2 regions of the Cellulomonas sp. KU4C genome follow, and region 1 is predicted to be linked to the other one. Evidence: predicted binding sites of a transcription regulator. Region 1 holds the regulator's gene; the other holds the start of a gene.
The links. Region 1 encodes HspR, which represses chaperone genes until heat shock. Its sites were predicted from a motif close to AAGTTGAGTCNNNNNGACTCAACTT; they were not measured.
Positions count from the first base shown of each region.

Region 2: a site for HspR is predicted at 7,409-7,433, ahead of clpB (ATP-dependent chaperone ClpB). Genes of this name have one in related genera too.

Region 1 covers NZ_CP200322.1:816,526-824,855, forward strand. The annotation lists gene nrdE (class 1b ribonucleoside-diphosphate reductase subunit alpha) at 1-832, opposite strand, end outside; gene nrdI (class Ib ribonucleoside-diphosphate reductase assembly flavoprotein NrdI) at 868-1,284, opposite strand; gene nrdH (glutaredoxin-like protein NrdH) at 1,366-1,611, opposite strand; gene bla (class A beta-lactamase) at 2,050-3,009, opposite strand; gene AC1VL8_RS03860 (heat shock protein transcriptional repressor HspR) at 3,011-3,454, opposite strand; gene AC1VL8_RS03865 (DnaJ C-terminal domain-containing protein) at 3,516-4,526, opposite strand; gene AC1VL8_RS03870 (nucleotide exchange factor GrpE) at 4,633-5,262, opposite strand; gene dnaK (molecular chaperone DnaK) at 5,259-7,115, opposite strand; gene AC1VL8_RS03880 (hypothetical protein) at 7,388-8,185, opposite strand.
Region 2 covers NZ_CP200322.1:529,137-537,466, reverse strand. The annotation lists gene cydC (thiol reductant ABC exporter subunit CydC) at 1-56, shown strand, start outside; gene trmB (tRNA (guanosine(46)-N7)-methyltransferase TrmB) at 202-966, opposite strand; gene AC1VL8_RS02505 (VOC family protein) at 1,042-1,818, opposite strand; gene AC1VL8_RS02500 (UDP-glucose dehydrogenase family protein) at 1,973-3,238, opposite strand; gene AC1VL8_RS02495 (glycoside hydrolase family 26 protein) at 3,451-5,043, opposite strand; partial or broken gene AC1VL8_RS02490 (glycosyltransferase family 2 protein) at 5,161-6,811, opposite strand; gene clpB (ATP-dependent chaperone ClpB) at 7,527-8,330, shown strand, end outside.

The DNA.
Region 1 (8,330 bases):
CGACGCCCAGCGACAGGGTCTTGATGCGGATCTTCTCGTCCGCGTTCTCCCGCTTGGTGTCGAGGAACCGCATGATGTCGGGGTGGTGCGCGTGCAGGTAGACCGCACCCGCGCCCTGGCGCGCGCCGAGCTGGTTCGCGTAGGAGAAGGAGTCCTCGAGGAGCTTCATCACGGGGATGACGCCGGACGACTGGTTCTCGATGTGCTTGATCGGGGCGCCGTGCTCGCGGATGTTCGAGAGCAGCAGGGCCACGCCGCCGCCGCGCTTCGACAGCTGCAGGGCGGAGTTGATGCCGCGGGCGATCGACTCCATGTTGTCCTCGATGCGCAGCAGGAAGCAGGACACGGGCTCGCCGCGCTGCGCCTTGCCGAGGTTGAGGAACGTCGGGGTCGCCGGCTGGAAGCGGCCGGAGACGATCTCGTCGACGAGCTGGAGGGCGAACGTCTCGTCGCCCTCGGCGAGCGCGAGCGACACCATCGCGACGCGGTCCTCGAAGCGCTCCAGGTACCGCTTGCCGTCGAACGTCTTCAGCGTGTACGAGGTGTAGTACTTGAAGGCGCCGAGGAAGGTCTGGAACCGGAACTTCTTCGAGTAGGCGTGCTTGAACAGGCTCTTGATGAACGCGCGGTCGTACTGCGCGAGCACCTCGGGCTCGTAGTACTTGTGCTCGACCAGGTAGTCCAGCTTCTCCTCGAGGTCGTGGAAGAAGACGGTGTTCTGGTTGACGTGCTGCAGGAAGTACTGCCGCGCCGCCTCCCGGTCCTTGTCGAACTGGATCTCGCCGTCGCGGCCGTAGAGGTTCAGCATCGCGTTGAGCGAGTGGTAGTCCATCTCGGGCGTGAGGGTGATGACCTCGGTCGCGTCCGTCACGCCGTCATCTGTGAGTGTCGCTGCCAAAACCGTCCCCATCCGTCTCGGACGCGTGACACGTCCTCGGTCGTTCCCATGAGCTCGAAGGCGTACAGGTACGGGACCTGGCACTTCGCCGCGATGATGTCTCCGGCCATGCAGTAGTGCGCGCCGAAGTTGGTGTTCCCCGCCGCGATCACGCCGCGGATCAGGGAGCGGTTGGCCGGGTCGTTGAGGAACTTGACGACCTGCCGCGGGACCGCCCCGCCCTCGTTGCCGCCGCCGTACGTGGGGACCACCAGCACATAGGGGTCCTGCACGCGCAGGAACGGCTCCGAGGGTCGGAGCGGGATCCGCGTGGCGTCGATGTCGAGCTTGTCGACGAACCGGCGGGTGTTCTCGGAGACGCTGGAGAAGTAGACCAGGGAGCTCATGCTCGCCCTCCCCCGCGCCTGCGTTCGATCGTGCTGCCGTGCGACCGGGCCGCCCGGGTCATCGGGCGGCGTGCGGTCGGTTCAGGCGACGGAGACCGCGGCGCGGTCGGCGATCGCCTTGATCTGGTCGGGGCGGTAGCCGGACCAGTGCTGGCCGTCGGCCACGACGACCGGCGCCTGCAGGTGGCCGAGCGACATGACGTAGTCACGGGCGTCGGCGTCCTCGGTGATGTCGACGACCTCGTACTGCAGGCCGGCCTTGTCCAGCGCGCGGTAGGTCGCGTTGCACTGGACGCACGACGGCTTGCTGTAGACGGTGATGGTCATCGTGGTCTCCCCGGTCTGAATGCTGTTCTGGGGCCGCTCCGGGCGGGTCTCCCGGTGGTCCGGTCCCCGCGTCGAGCAGCGAGTTGGAACACTACACCTAGTGGTGCGTCCCGCAACGGACCACTAGGACTGGTGTTACACGCGTGTCGTTCGTCCACAGCCTGTGCAGAACTCCCGGTGTCCGGGTTCATCCACAGGCTACGACCGACCACCGACACGCGGCCCTCCCGCTGGCCACGCGCCGGGCCTGCACGGTCGTCCACAGATATCCCCAGACCCGCCCACACCCGGACCCACATGTGGACGACCGGCGGACCGCCGTCCGGGGGTGACGCACGTCCCAGGCGACGACCCCCGGAGGTCCCGGCGTGTCGCGGCGCACCGGCGTGTCGCACCCCGCGGACGGGCCGGCCGGTGGCAGCGCGCGCTGCTCGCGGCTCAGCCGCCGTACGCCGCCAGCACCACGGACGCGGCGGCGGCGAGCACGGCGTCGTCCGGCTCGGCGTCGGGCTCCGGCCGGTCGGTCAGCACCGCGAGCACCACCGGGTCGCGGTCCGGCGGCCAGAGCACGGCGACGTCGTTGCGGGACCCGTACCGGCCGGCGGACCCGGTCTTGCCGCCGACCACCCAGCCCGCGGGCGCCCCGGCGCGGATGGTCGCGTCCCCGGTGGTCGACCCGGTCAGCCAGCCGACGTACACGTCCCGGACCTCCGGGGTCAGCGCGTCGCCCAGCGCGTACCGCCGGAGGCCCTCGCCGAGCGCGAGCGGGGTGCTGGTGCGGGCGGGGTCGCCGGGCGTGAACCGGTTGAGGTCGGGCTCGTCCGCGTCGACCAGCGTCGTCGTGTCGCCCGCCGCGACCAGCGCGGCCTGCAGCGCCTCCGGGCCGCCGAGCCGGCGCAGCAGCACGTTCAGCGCGCCGTTGTCGCTCTCGGACACCGCGGCCGCGCCGAGCTCGCGCACGGTCAGCCGCTCCCCGACCCGCCCGCCGGTCACCGGGGCGTAGCCCGCGTCGGCGACGTCCTCCGGCGCGAGCGGCAGCTCCTCGTCGAGCGCCGCGGCCGGCTGCCCTCGCAGGAGCTCCCCCACCGCGAGCGCCTTGAGCGTCGAGGCGTACCCGAACCGCTCGTCGGCCCGGTAGGCCACGACGTCGCCGGTCGCGGTGTCGACCGCGTAGACGCCGACGCGGGCGCCGGACGACCGCTCGAGGGCGACCAGCGCGTCCACCACCGACGCGGTGCGGTCCGCGGACGTGGGGGTCGGGGGCGGGTCGGCGGGCGCGGAGGTCGACGGCGCGGGGGCGGTCGGGTCCGCGGGAGGCGGGTCCGCGGGGGCGCCGCACGCCACGAGCAGCAGGGCGACGCCCACGGCCCCCGCGACGGCACGCAGACCGCGGGTCACGTCACCGCCCCGCCGGGCGCCACAGCACGATGGCCCCCGGCGCTCCGACGGCGCGCGGGTCCACGGGCGCCTCGCCACGCCGGCGCTGGCTGCGGCCCATCGGTCCCATCGCGACGACGTCCCCGGACGGGTGCGCGGTGAACACGCGCCGGCCGGGCTCGGCGAACGCCCGCAGGTACTCGACCTGCTTGCGGAGCCGGTCGACCTCGTTCTCGAGCTCGAGGATCCGCTTGATCCCGGCGAGGTTGACGCCCTCCTCCTGGGAGAGCCGCTGCACCTCGCGCAGGGTCGCGATGTCGCGCAGCGAGTAGCGGCGGCCGCGACCCCGGGTGCGGCCGGGCTGGACGAGCCCGAGCCGGTCGTACTGCCGCAGGGTCTGGGGGTGCATGCCGGCGAGCTCGGCGGCCACCGAGATCACGTAGACCTGCGCGTCCTCGGACGCCATCACACCCTCCTCGCTCGGGGACCGGCCGGGGTGGCGTGCGCCGCACCCGGCCGGTCGTGGCTCACTCCGCGGCGCGCGCCAGCAGGTCGGCGCGCGGGTCCTCGCCGGACGTCGCGATGCCGAACGCCTGCACGGCCTCCTTCGCGGCGGCGCTGAGCCGCTGCGGGACGACGACCTGCACGGTGACCAGCAGGTCGCCGGTGCCGCTCGCCGTGGTGACGCCGCGGCCCTTGACGCGCAGCGTCCGCCCCGACGGGGTGCCCGCCGGGATCTTCAGGCGGACCGTGCCGCCGTCGAGCGTCGGCACCGTCACGTCGGCGCCGAGCGCGGCCTCGTCGAACGCGACCGGCAGCGTGACCCGCAGGTTGGTGCCGTCGAGCCCGAAGACCGGGTGCGGCGTGACCCGCACGGTGACCTCGAGGTCACCGGCCGGGGCGCCGTGCTCGCCGGGTCGGCCCTTGCCGCGCAGCCGGATCTTCTGGCCGTCGCGGACGCCCGCGGGGATGCGGGCCTTGACGGTCCGCCCCTCGACGCCCAGGGCCACGGTCGACCCCTCGACGGCCTGCCGGAACGGCAGCGTGGTCACGGCCGACAGGTCCGCGCCGCGCCGCCCGCCGCGGGTCTGGCCGCCGAAGCCGCCGCCCCCGCCGAACAGGCCGCCCAGCAGGTCCTCGAACCCGCCACCGCCGGCACCTCCGCCGCCGCCCTGCGGGAACCGCACGCGGCTGCCCCCGCCGCCGGCGCCGGTGAACACGCCGCCGAACAGGTCCTCGAAGCCGCCGTTCGCGCCGCCGCCCCCGCCCGCGCCGCCGGTCCCGGCGCGGAACCGCGCCCCGCCGGCCATCGCGCGCAGCTGGTCGTACTGCTGGCGCTGCTCGGGGTCGGACAGCACGGCGTACGCCTCGCCGACCTCCTTGAACTTGGCCTCCGCGACCGCGTCCCCGGGGTTGTGGTCCGGGTGCATGGTGCGGGCGAGCTTGCGGTACGCCTTCTTGATCGCGGCGGCGTCGGCGTCCTTGGGGACGCCGAGCACGGCGTAGAAGTCCTTCTCCAGCCAGTCCTGACCGCTCACTGCGCCTCCCTCCGTGTGGGTCGGTGGTCCCCGGTCCGCCGGCGCGCGGCCGCGGACCGGGCGGACCCGCCGGGCACGTGCGCCCGGCGGGTCCTCATCCTGCTCGTCACGCCTCCGGGTCGACGACCGCGACGCGCGCCGGCCGGACGATGCGGTCGCCCAGCCGGTAGCCCGGCTGGAGGACCTGCTGCACCGTCGGCTCGGTCACGTCGGCCGAGTGCCCGTGCATGAGCGCCTCGTGCACCTGCGGGTCGAACGCCTCGCCGGGCGCCCCGTACCGCTCGATGCCGAACCGGCCGACGGTCGCCTCGAGCTTCTCGGCGATCGAGGCGAACGGCCCGACCAGGTCGCCGTGCTGGCGGGCGAGCTCGATGTCGTCGAGCACCCCGATCAGCGCCTCGGCGACCGCGGCCACGCCCTGGTCGCGGGCGTTCAGGGCCTCGGCCTTGGACCGCTTCACGTAGGCCGAGTACTGCTGCTCGAGGTTGTAGTAGTCGGCGTTGCGCCGCTGCAGCTCGTCGAGCCGCTCGGCCGCCAGCTGCTGCGCCTCGGCCAGGCCCTCGCCGGCGATGGCCTGCTCGGCGGCGGACGCCGCCTGCTCGGCCTCGGCGAGGACCTGCTCCTCGGGCGTCGGCTCGCGCAACTCGCCCGTCTCCGGGTCGATGCGGCGCTTGTCGGTCACGCGCGGGGCCTCCTCCTCGGGATCACGCCCCTGCGGGTTCGGCTGGTCGGTCACTTCTTGTCACCCTCGTCGTCGACGATCTCGGCGTCCACCACGTCGTCGTCGGACGACGCGGCGGGCTGCTCCGCGGCGGGCTGCTCACCGGCGGGGGCGTCCTGGTTCTGGGAGTACAGCGCCTCGCCGATCTTCTGGCTGGCGGCGACCAGGGCGGTCTGCTTGGCGGTGACCTCGGCCAGGTCCTCGCCCTCCAGCGCCTTCTTCAGGTCGTCGACCGCGCCGCGGACCTCGGACTTGACGTCGTCGGACAGCTTGTCGTCGTTGTCGGTGAGCAGCTTCTCCGTGGAGTAGACGAGCTGCTCGGCGGAGTTGCGGGTCTCCGCCTCCTCGCGACGCTGCTTGTCCTCGGCGGCGTGCGCCTCGGCCTCCTTGACCATGCGGTCGATCTCGTCCTTCGGCAGGCCGGAGCCGCCAGAGATCGTCATCGACTGCTCCTTGCCGGTGCCGCGGTCCTTGGCGGACACGTGCACGATGCCGTTCGCGTCGATGTCGAAGGTGACCTCGACCTGCGGGACGCCGCGCGGGGCCGGCGCGATGCCGGTCAGCTCGAACGTGCCCAGCGGCTTGTTGTCCCGCGCGAACTCGCGCTCGCCCTGGAACACCTGGATCAGCACGGACGGCTGGTTGTCCTCGGCGGTCGAGAAGATCTCGCTGCGCTTGGTCGGGATGGCCGTGTTGCGCTCGATGAGCTTGGTCATCACGCCACCCTTGGTCTCGATGCCCAGGGACAGCGGGGTCACGTCGATCAGCAGGACGTCCTTGCGGTCGCCCTTGATGACACCGGCCTGCAGGGCGGCGCCGACGGCGACGACCTCGTCCGGGTTGACGCCCTTGTTGGGCTCGCGACCGCCGGTGAGCTCGCGCACCACGTCGGTGACGGCGGGCATGCGGGTCGAGCCGCCCACGAGGACGATGTGGTCGATGTCGGCGACCTTGATGCCGGCGTCGCGGATGACGGCCTGGAACGGCGCCTTCGTACGCTCGAGCAGGTCCTTGGTCATCTCCTGGAACTGCGCCCGGGTGAGCTTCTCGTCCAGGTGGATGGGGCCGTTCTCGCTCATCGACAGGTACTGCAGGCTGATGTTGGTGCTGGTCGCGGACGACAGCTCCTTCTTGGCCTGCTCCGCCGCCTCGCGCAGCCGCTGGAGGGCGATCTTGTCCTTCGACAGGTCGACGCCGGTGCTGTTCTTCACCTGGCCGACGAGCCACTGCACGATCCGGTTGTCCCAGTCGTCGCCGCCGAGGCGGTTGTCGCCGGAGGTCGCGCGGACCTCGATGGTGGAGAAGTCGTCGTCCTTGCCCACCTCGAGCAGGGAGACGTCGAACGTGCCGCCGCCGAGGTCGAAGACGAGGATGAGCTCGTCCTCCTTGCCCTTCTCGAGGCCGTAGGCCAGGGCCGCAGCGGTGGGCTCGTTGACGATGCGCAGGACGTTGAGGCCGGCGATCTGGCCGGCGTCCTTGGTCGCCTGGCGCTCGGCGTCGTTGAAGTACGCCGGGACGGTGATGACCGCGTCCGTGACGGGCTCGCCCAGGTACTCCTCGGCGTCGCGCTTGAGCTTGCCGAGCACGCGGGCGGAGATCTCCTGCGCCGTGTACTTCTTGTCGTCGATCTCGGTCGTCCAGTCGGTGCCGACGTGGCGCTTGACCGAGGCGATGGTGCGGTCGACGTTGGTGACGGCCTGGCGCTTGGCGACCTCGCCGACCAGGACCTCACCGGTCTTGGAGAACGCGACGACCGAGGGGGTCGTGCGCGCGCCCTCGGCGTTGGCGATGACGGTGGGCTCCCCGCCCTCGAGGACGGCGACCACCGAGTTGGTGGTGCCCAGGTCGATGCCGACTGCTCGTGCCATGTGAGTGCCTCTTCCTTCGTCGTGCGGTGTCCGTGGGGCGTCCGTGGCCGTGGTGGCCGGGGCGCCTTGAGCCTGCTGCGCTCAAGTCTGCGACGCGGTCGCCGTGCTGGCAACTCCGCGGGGGCGAACTTGAGTCCACCACGCTCAACCCTGGGTGGCCGCCAGTTGTTCCCGGGCGACGCGCGGCGGCCGGTCGTGCCAGCCCGCGTCGCAAGCGGCGCAGCGCCAATCGATCGGCACACTCGCACGAAGGCGCGCCTGGCGGTACTGGACTAAAGTCCGCCGACGAATCGTGACAATCCCTCCAAGTACTTATCGCCCAGCCCGACTCCCAGGAGTTCACCTATCACGAATCGGAACCGGTTCTCTTGCTGCAACCGGTGCCCGGTGAGCACGACACCCGTTCGACTCTCGAAGCCTTCAGGGTTCGAAACCCAATCCAAATATAGCTCGACTATTTCATATGCCCCGATGTGCGATCCGAGCAGCGCCGCGTCGATCCCATCCGCTGCTCTTTGAACGGTCGCCATGAGCTTCATGAGTCGCGCGTCCGACACCGTCGCGCCCGGGAGCAGTTCCGGCCGCCTGACACCCAATAGTTGATCGAGGATGGACGCCTGTGGATCACGACCCCCCCGCGCGCCGCCATTGAACCCATCGTCGACTCCAAGAGAGTGCGCTACCTGGTTCCTAGTGCGGCGCAGGAACTCGAGGTCGCTCAGCGCGGACCTCAAGCCGTCAGGTGGAGTTCCAAAATATGACGCGTAGCATGCCAGCCTGCTGTTCCAGTCGCCAACGACAAGTCCACTTACTTCCCGAGGAGGAAACACAATGCCCCTCTTGATCAACTGGGCTCCGTCGATTAATTTCGGGAAACCCTCTTGGAGCAGTGGATCGGAATCCATCGCGACCCTCGCAATGTCAGAAAGAAAGCGCTCGAAAGAGGAAGTTATCATCACGAGGGTCAGCAGGCGGCGCCACCGACTAGCGGTTTTCGCCATTTCGCTGAGTCGTGCAACGTCATGACCCAGCCGGCGCTCAAACAGCGCAGGGAGTGAAAGGTGGCTCATTGGGTCGTCCGTCGGCTGAGCACCCTTAAGTGCATCATTAAGTCCGCCTTCAGATAGGCGTCCGACCCAAAAGTACGCATTAACCGTAGACATGTCGACCCGGAAACGCCTGGCGGCCAAAGACCGCCCAAACCGGCTCACGCCC
Region 2 (8,330 bases), 290 kb from region 1:
GCCCGGGCGCCGTCCGCACCGCCGACCGCGTCGTCCGCCTCCCGCCCCGGGCCTGACCCGCACCCCGCACCCTCGCGCGCGCCGGCGACGAGAGGTCACGACACGCTGGGCGGCGCCCCGGTGCGCCAGCGTGTCGTGACCTCTCGTCGGCCGGGTGGGCGCCGGGGAGGGGGGGCGGGGAGGGTGCGGGAGTCGGGCGGGTCAGCGGGTGCGGGTGGCGACGAGGTCGTGGACCGGGCGGCCGGCGTCGAGGGCGCGGCGCTCGAACTTGGTGACCGGGCGGTGCGCGGGGCGCGGGGCGTACCCGGGGTGCGCGTTGGCCAGGCCCTCGTCGGCGGTCACGACCTCGAGCATCTGCTCCGCGTAGGGCGCCCAGTCGGTGGCGAGGTGCAGGGTGCCGCCGAGCACGAGCCGGCTGCGCAGCAGCGCGACGTGGGCCGGGGCGATGATGCGCCGCTTGTGGTGGCGGGCCTTGGGCCACGGGTCGGGGAAGAACACGTGCACCGCGTCGAGCGAGTCGGGGGCGACGACCCGGCGCACCAGGTCGAGGGCGTCGCCGTGCGCGACGCGGACGTTGGTCAGCCCGCGGTCCTCGACGAGGGTCAGCAGGTGCGCGATGCCGGGCAGGTGCGCCTCGACGGCGAGGTAGTCGCGGGCGGGGTCGGCGGCGGCCATCTCGGCGGTCGCGTCGCCCATGCCGGAGCCGATCTCGAGCACCACCGGCGCCGTGCGGCCGAACAGCCGCGCGGCGTCGAGCGTCCCGTCGGGCCCGGTCGGCGCGAGGCCGAGGTCCGGGTCGTGCACCGAGAACCCGAGCGCGGGCCACAGCCGGTCGAGGGCGTCGCCGCGGCGGGCACCGAGGGTCGCGCGGCGGGGGTGGAACGTGCGGACGGACTCGCCGGTCGCCTTGGAGGCGTGCCGGAACGCGTCGCCGGGCCGGGCGGGGTGGTCGTCGGGTGCGGGCACGGCGTCGAGGGTAGTCGCGCGCCGCAGCCGCACCGGCGCCGCACCCGCACCGGCGCCGGGCCCGCATCAGCGCGGTCAGGGTGCCGCGGGGGTGCTGGCCTCGTCGGTCGACATCAGCCAGAAGCGCTCCCCGAACGGCCCGACCACCCACGCGAGCCGGCCGTAGGTGCTGTCCTGCGGGGCGAGGGCCACCGCACCGCCCAGCCGCTCGGCCGCCGCGGTGGTCGCGTCGGTGTCCGCCACGCCGAAGTAGACCTGCCAGCCGGGGGCGTCGTCCCAGGCGCCGATCCCGCCGACGGCCCGGTCGCCGCGCTGCAGCGTCGCGTAGTCGAAGCCCGGGGCGCTCATGTCCTCGGGCGTCAGCCCGAACGTGCCGGTGTAGAAGTCGCGGGCGCGGGTCCAGTCGCTCGACATGTGCTCGTTCCAGATCATCGTGCCGGGCTCGTTCACGACCTCGGCGCCCAGCGACGTGCCGGCCTGCCAGAGCGCGAACGGCACCCCGACCGGGTCGGCGAGCACCGCCATCCGCCCGAAGCCCATGACGTCCACCGGCCCGGCGAGGGCGACGGCACCGGCCGTGGTCGCGCGCGCGGCGGTCGCGGTCGTGTCGGCGGCGGCGAGGAACGTCAGCCACGACACGGGCGCGGTCGAGTCGGGCCGGTACCCGTTGAGCGCGGCGACGCGCCGCCCGCCGACCAGGCCCTCGCTGTAGTAGCCCGTCTCCGCGGACCCGATCGCGAACTCCCACCCGAGCAGCTCGCCGTAGAACCGGCGGCCGCGCTCCAGGTCGGGGACCGCGAGCTCCGCCCAGCAGGGCGTCCCCTCGTCCCAGGGCTCCTCGCGCACGCTCATGGTCGTCCCCCTCGCGTCGGTGCGGGTGCGCGGGCGCGAGCCGCCCGCAGCCCCATCAGACCACCGACCCCCGACACGCGGAAGGGGCGCCCCGGCAGTCCGGCGCCCCCTCCGCGCGCCGTGCTGCCGGGACGCCCCCGACCGTGGCCGCCTGTCAGGCGGCGGTGCGACCCAGCCCGGCGAACTGCCAGCCGGCGTCGCGCCAACGCGCGGGGTCGAGCCGGCCGCGCGCGTCGACCACCCGGGCGTGGGTGGCCAGCGGGGCCAGCTTCTCGGCGTCCGCGTTCGCGAACTCGTCCCACTCGGTGAGCACGAGCACGACGTCGGTGCCCTCGACGGCCTCCTCGATGGAGGTCGCGTAGGACAGCGTCGGGAACGAGCGGCGGGCGGTGTCGCCGGCCTCCGGGTCGAAGACGGTGACCTGGGCGCCGCGCAGGTGCAGCGCCGCCGCGACGTTGAGCGCCGGCGAGTCGCGGACGTCGTCGGTGTCCGGCTTGAAGGCCGCCCCGAGGACGCCGATCCGGCGGTTCAGCACGGAGCCGCCGCAGGCCTCGACCGCCATGTCCAGCACGCGCTCGCGCTGGCCCATGTTGATCTCGTCGACCTGCTGGAGCAGCGCCGAGGCCCGGTAGGCGCCGAGCTCGTTGGCGCGGTGCATGAGCGCGCGGATGTCCTTCGGGAGGCAGCCGCCGCCGAACCCGAGGCCGGCGTTGAGGAACTGGCGGCCGATCCGCACGTCGTGCCCGAGGGCGTCGGCGAGGACGGTGACGTCGGCGCCGGCGGCCTCGCACACGGTGGAGATCGCGTTGATGAACGAGATCTTCGTGGCGAGGAACGCGTTGGCGCTGACCTTGACGAGCTCGGCGGTGGGCAGGTCGCAGACGACGACCGGGGTGCCCTCGGCGATCGGGCCGGCGTAGACCTCGCGGAGCGTCGCCTCGGCCTGGGCGCTGGTGCCGCCGAGCACGATGCGGTCGGGGTGCAGCGTGTCGTCGACGGCCTTGCCCTCGCGCAGGAACTCGGGGTTCCAGACCAGCTCGGCGGAGCGGCCCGCGGGGAGCTCGGCGGCGATCAGGGTGCGCAGCCGCGCGGCGGTGCCGACCGGGACGGTCGACTTGCCGACGATCAGCGCGTCCTTGGTGATGTTGCGGGCGATGGTGGTCGCCGCGGACTCCACGTACGCCAGGTTCGCGGCGTGGCTGGTCTTCATCTGCGGCGTGCCGACGCAGATGAAGTGCACGTCGCCGAACCGTGCGGCCTCCTCGAGGTCCGAGGTGAACCGCAGCCGGCCGGTGGCGAGGTGCTTCTCGAGCAGCGGGTCGAGCCCGGGCTCGTAGAACGGCACCTTGCCGGCGGCGAGGGCGTCGACCTTGCCCTGGTCGGTGTCGGCGCCGAGGACCTCGAAGCCGAGCTCGGCCATCGCGACCGCGTGGGTCGCACCGAGGTAGCCGGTGCCGAAGACGCTGATCTTCGGCGCGCCGTCGCGGGCGCCGCCGCCGGTCGTCTCGTCGGCGGTGAGGTCGTCGGTGGCCAGGGTCTCGGCGGCCAGGGTGGCGGCGGAGAGGGACGCGTCGTTCATGGCAGTGCTCCTCACGGTGGTGCGCGGGTGGCGGGGAGTGCGGGTCCGGCGGTTCACGGTGCGGCCGTCGGGGTCGGGGTGGGCGTCGCGCTCGGCGTGGCCGAGGGGGCGGGCGACGCCGTGGGTGCGGGCGACGCGGTCGGTGCGGGCGCCGTGGTCGGAGCCGGGCTGGGTGCCGGTGCCGGTGCGGGTTCCGGCGCGAGAGCCTGCGCGGGCGCCTGCTGCTCGGCCCCGGACCCGGTTCCGGGCGGCGCGGTCAGCAGCGTGCCGCCGAAGTTGCGGGCCGGGTCGGCGAGACCGGTGCGGAACGCCTCGAGGCTGTTGGCCCGCGAGTCGACCCGCCAGTCGTTGGTGACGAGCTGGCCGCCGGAGTAGGTGGTGATCGCGAGGTTGAACCAGGCGAACCCGATGACGTCGTCGTTCGCCCCGGGGTCGAAGCCCTGGAAGAACGACCGGACCCACTGCGGCTTCGTGCCGCCGACCTCGGAGGCCGCGACCTCGGCGAGCAGGATCTTCTTGTCCGTGATCGCCCGCAGCTGGTCGAGCGTGCGGTCGTACGTGTAGGAGAACGTCGCGTCGTTGTCGGCCTTGTAGGGCGGACGCTGGTATCCCGAGACGCCGACCCAGTCGACGTACGCGTCGCCGGGGTAGAGGGCCGCGAGGTGGTCCTGGCCCTGGTGCACGGCCGGGAGGTTGTTGATGATGTTCGGGGCCCAGACCCAGATCACGTACTGGTTGGCGCCGTTGGCCTCGAAGATGTCGTGGACGTGCCGCCACATCGTCACGTAGTCGCCCACGCCGTTGCCGTTGATCGGGGCGCCGGACGACGTCTGCTCGGCCCAGGGGTACCAGACGCCGTTCATCTCGTGGTCGAGGCGGATCGCGAGCGGCAGGCCGGTGGTCGCGATGTCCTGGGCGTACTGCGTGAGGTAGGCGTCGAAGTCGCCCGCGATGATCTTCGGCAGGCTGTACGCCGGCTCGTCGACGACGTCGTTCTTGGACGCGATCGGGCGGGACTCCCAGGTGAGCATCGGCAGCATGTCGCGCTGCCAGGCCCGGGTCACGGCGTTCGCGCGGTAGGGCTCGTCCCAGCCGCCGAAGTAGCCGACCAGGCTCTGCTGCCGGCCGACGTCCTGGGCGGCGTCGTCGAACGTGGCCCAGTTGAACGGCGCCTGCTCGGTGTACATCCCGAAGTAGCGCTGGCTCGGGTCCAGCAGCTCCGCCTTGGACGGCGCCGTGGGGGCGACCGGCTCGGCGGGGGTCGTCGGGTTCTCGGGTCGGGGGTTGCTCGGGTTCGCCGCGCCGGCACCGGTGGTGGGCGCCTTGGCGCCGCTGGTGCCCTTGCCGGACGAGCTCGTGCTCTTCCTGGCCGAGGACCGGCCCGAGGACTGCGAGGAGCCGGAGCCGGCCTGCGCCTGCTGGGCGGCCTCGGCGTCGCGCTGGGCCTGGGCGGCGGCGCGCGCCTCCTCGCCCTTCTTGCGGGCGGCCTGCTCGTCGGACAGGACGTCGCGCAGCGCGTCGGCCTGGGAGCGGCTGGTCTCGAGCTGCGCCTCGAGCTCGGCGTTGCGGGCCCGGGAGCGAGCTCCGCGGCGGTGGGCTCGTCGGCCTGGGCGTTGACGATCGAGGACACGGCGGGCGTGTTCCACACGACGAGCGTGATGGCGAGCAGGGCGATGGCGATGGTGGCCGTGGCGATGCGGGCGCGGACGGTCATCCGGCCCATCGTCGGGGCCCACCAGGCCTTGCCGTGGGGGTGCTGGGCGTCAGACATAGAGCAGGGCCTCCAGGGCGAACAGGATCACGGCGATCCCGTAGGGGATGGCGGCGAGCGGGTTGAGCCGTCGGCGGGCGGGTGCGGGGGCGGCGGCGCGGGCCTGCCGCCGGGACGCCTCGGCCGCGGGGGCGGTGCCGGGCTGCGCGGCGGTGGTGGCGTGCCACGCGGGTCCGGCGGCCGGGGACGTCCCGGCCTCGGCGTGCAGGGCCGGGGCGCCGACGGGCACCGGGGTGCCGTGGTCGCCGCCGTCGTCCGCCGCGTGGTCGCGCTGCGTCGGGAACCCGCCGGAGCGCGCGTCGCGGTCGACGACGTCGACGGGCGCCGGGCGGGACATCAGGTCGAGCTCGGCCTCGAGCGAGGCCGACTCGGCGTCGTCGCTCTGGCCCGGGTCACCGCCGGCGTAGGCACCGGCGCGGGTGCCCCAGCCGGAGGCGTGCGCCATGCGGAGGAACCCGAGCAGGCGGACCGGCATCAGGAAGAACGTCGAGACGATGATGAAGATCGGCAGCCGGAAGAAGTCGCTGGGGACCTCCTGCAGGTGCCGGATCTGCCGGATCGCCATCGAGAGCACGGACGACACGACCATGAGCGCGATCACCCAGAACCAGCCGGCCTGGGCCCCGTAGGTCTCGAGCATCGCCTCGTAGAGGTTGACGCCGGTGCCGGTGACGGACCGGTAGACCCAGCCGGCGATCGTCCCGACCAGCAGGAACGGCAGGATGATGTCGGCCAGGAAGAAGATCGACAGCACCGGGGCGTGGCCGAGCATCCAGGGCAGCATCCGCAGGGTGTTGTACTGCGAGCCGCGCGCCCAGCGGAGCTGCTGCTTGAACAGCTTCTTCACCTGCAGCGGGGCGTCCGTGTAGACCAGGCTGGTGTGCTGGTAGACCGTCCGGTACCCCTGCTTGAGGGTGAGGTTGGTCAGCGTCCGGTCGTCGGAGACCTCGAGGAACACGCCCATGAACCGCTGGGTCATGAAGTCGTGCATGACGTCGATGAGGATGTGCCGCCGGAAGGCGATGGTGCGCCCGGGGAGGCAGCCCACCTGGCCGAGGACGGACTGCGCGGGCATCGAGTAGAGCGAGCGCGAGTTCTCCAGCCAGTCCGCCCAGCGGGTGATCCAGGAGCGCGAGGGCTCGAGGATGCGCTGGCGGGTGGTGACGCCGCCGACGTTCGAGTCCTTGAACGGCTTGATGAGCTCCGAGAGCGTGCCCGGCGTCCACACCGTGTCGGAGTCGAGCAGCACGGTGACGTCGTACTTCGAGAAGCTCGGTGCCGATCTTCACCGCGTTCCGCTTGCCGGGGATCGGGGTGTGCACCCAGCGGACCAGCGGCGCGAACTCGTCGCACACCGCCTCGAGGTCGGGGTTGCGGGCGCCGTTGATGACGACGATGACCTCGTCGGGGTGCTGCTCGGTGACCCGGGTGAGCACGTCGCGGAACAGGTCGAGCGGCTCGTCGACGACGGGGACGATGACGCTGGTGGTCTCGTGGTGCTCGGCGACCCAGGGGCGGTACCGCCGCGACAGGACGACCTTGAGGATCCACAGGGCCCAGACGAGCCCGGAGAAGACGGTGAAGAGGTACAGCTCGGCGTGGTCGTCGAGCATGTGCCGGATCTGCAGGATGAAGATGAACATCGCTCACCTCGGCGCGGGTCGTGTCGGAAGAGCCGGCGGCGACGGTGACGCGGCAAGGAGGGGGCAACGCGGGTGGGGCGGTGGGCGGTGTCCGTCCGAGCTGGCTGCTCGAGGGTCCGTCCGTTGTGACTCGGCGGGCGGGCGGCTGTTGACTGAGGGTCACCCGTTCGAGCGGATGGAGGGTCCGGTCGGGGGCTTCCTGTGAGCCGGATGTGATCCCGGCGGGAGTGGTCCAAGAGTGTTGGGCGGGGCTGGCGCAGCGCAACTCCCTTCGGGCGAATCGGACACGTTTTGTGAGATGGATCACGTCTGCGTGGTCCGGATTGCCGTAAATGTCCAGATCACAGTCGTGCAAGTCGGATATGTCCGGAGGTATCTCCGGACAGCGGTGTCGCTGCTCAGCGCGGGTGCCCGGTGTTGCGGCAGCGCGTCGGGCGCGTGTCGGTGACGTGAACCTGGTCACAACGAGTCATGACGCGGGTCAGAGTCACAGTGCGCTATGACGAGCCGTCCGGCGGAGGCTCGGGTAGGGGCGGGGTCGCCCGCGCCGCCGCGCGCCCGCGCATCGCGTCACCGGGCGCGAGGGCTCGCCACGCAGAGTTGAGCGGAATAGGCTCAACTTGGGCCGGGTTGCACCGGACGGAACCTGAGAGCACCTGACCACCCCCGCGGGCACCCGCGGGACCGCACGCACGAGGCACGCACGGAGGGGACGTTGGACGCGAAGCTCACCACCAAGTCGCAGGAGGCCATCGGCGACGCCATCCAGCAGGCGTCGGCCGCCGGGAACCCGCAGCTGGAGCCGGCCCACCTGCTGAACGCGCTGCTCGCCCAGGAGGGCGGGGTCGCGAACGGCCTGCTCGACGCCGTCGGCGCGGACCGGACGGCGCTCGGGCGGGCGGTCCGCGCCGTCCTGGTCGGCCTGCCCACCGCGAGCGGGTCGTCGGTCGCGCAGCCCACGGCGTCCCGCGCGACCGCCGCGGTCATCGAGGCGGCGTCGTCCGAGGCGCGGACCCTCGGCGACGACTACGTCTCGACCGAGCACCTGCTGCTGGGGCTGGCCGCCGGGCAGACCGGCGTCGCCGACGCGCTGCGCGCCCAGGGCGCCTCCCGGGACGCGCTCGCCGCCGCGCTGCCGTCCGTCCGCGGTTCGTCGCGCGTGACCAGCCCGAACCCCGAGGGCACCTACAAGTCGCTCGAGAAGTACGGCGTCGACCTCACCCAGCGCGCGCGGGACGGCCGGCTCGACCCGGTGATCGGCCGCGACGCCGAGATCCGCCGCGTCATCCAGGTGCTGTCCCGCCGCACCAAGAACAACCCGGTGCTGATCGGCGAGCCCGGCGTCGGCAAGACGGCCGTCGTCGAGGGGCTCGCCCAGCGCATCGTCGCCGGCGACGTGCCGGAGTCCCTGCGCGGCAAGCGCCTCATCTCGCTCGACCTCGCGGCGATGGTCGCGGGCGCGAAGTACCGCGGCGAGTTCGAGGAGCGGCTCAAGGCCGTCCTGGAGGAGATCACCTCG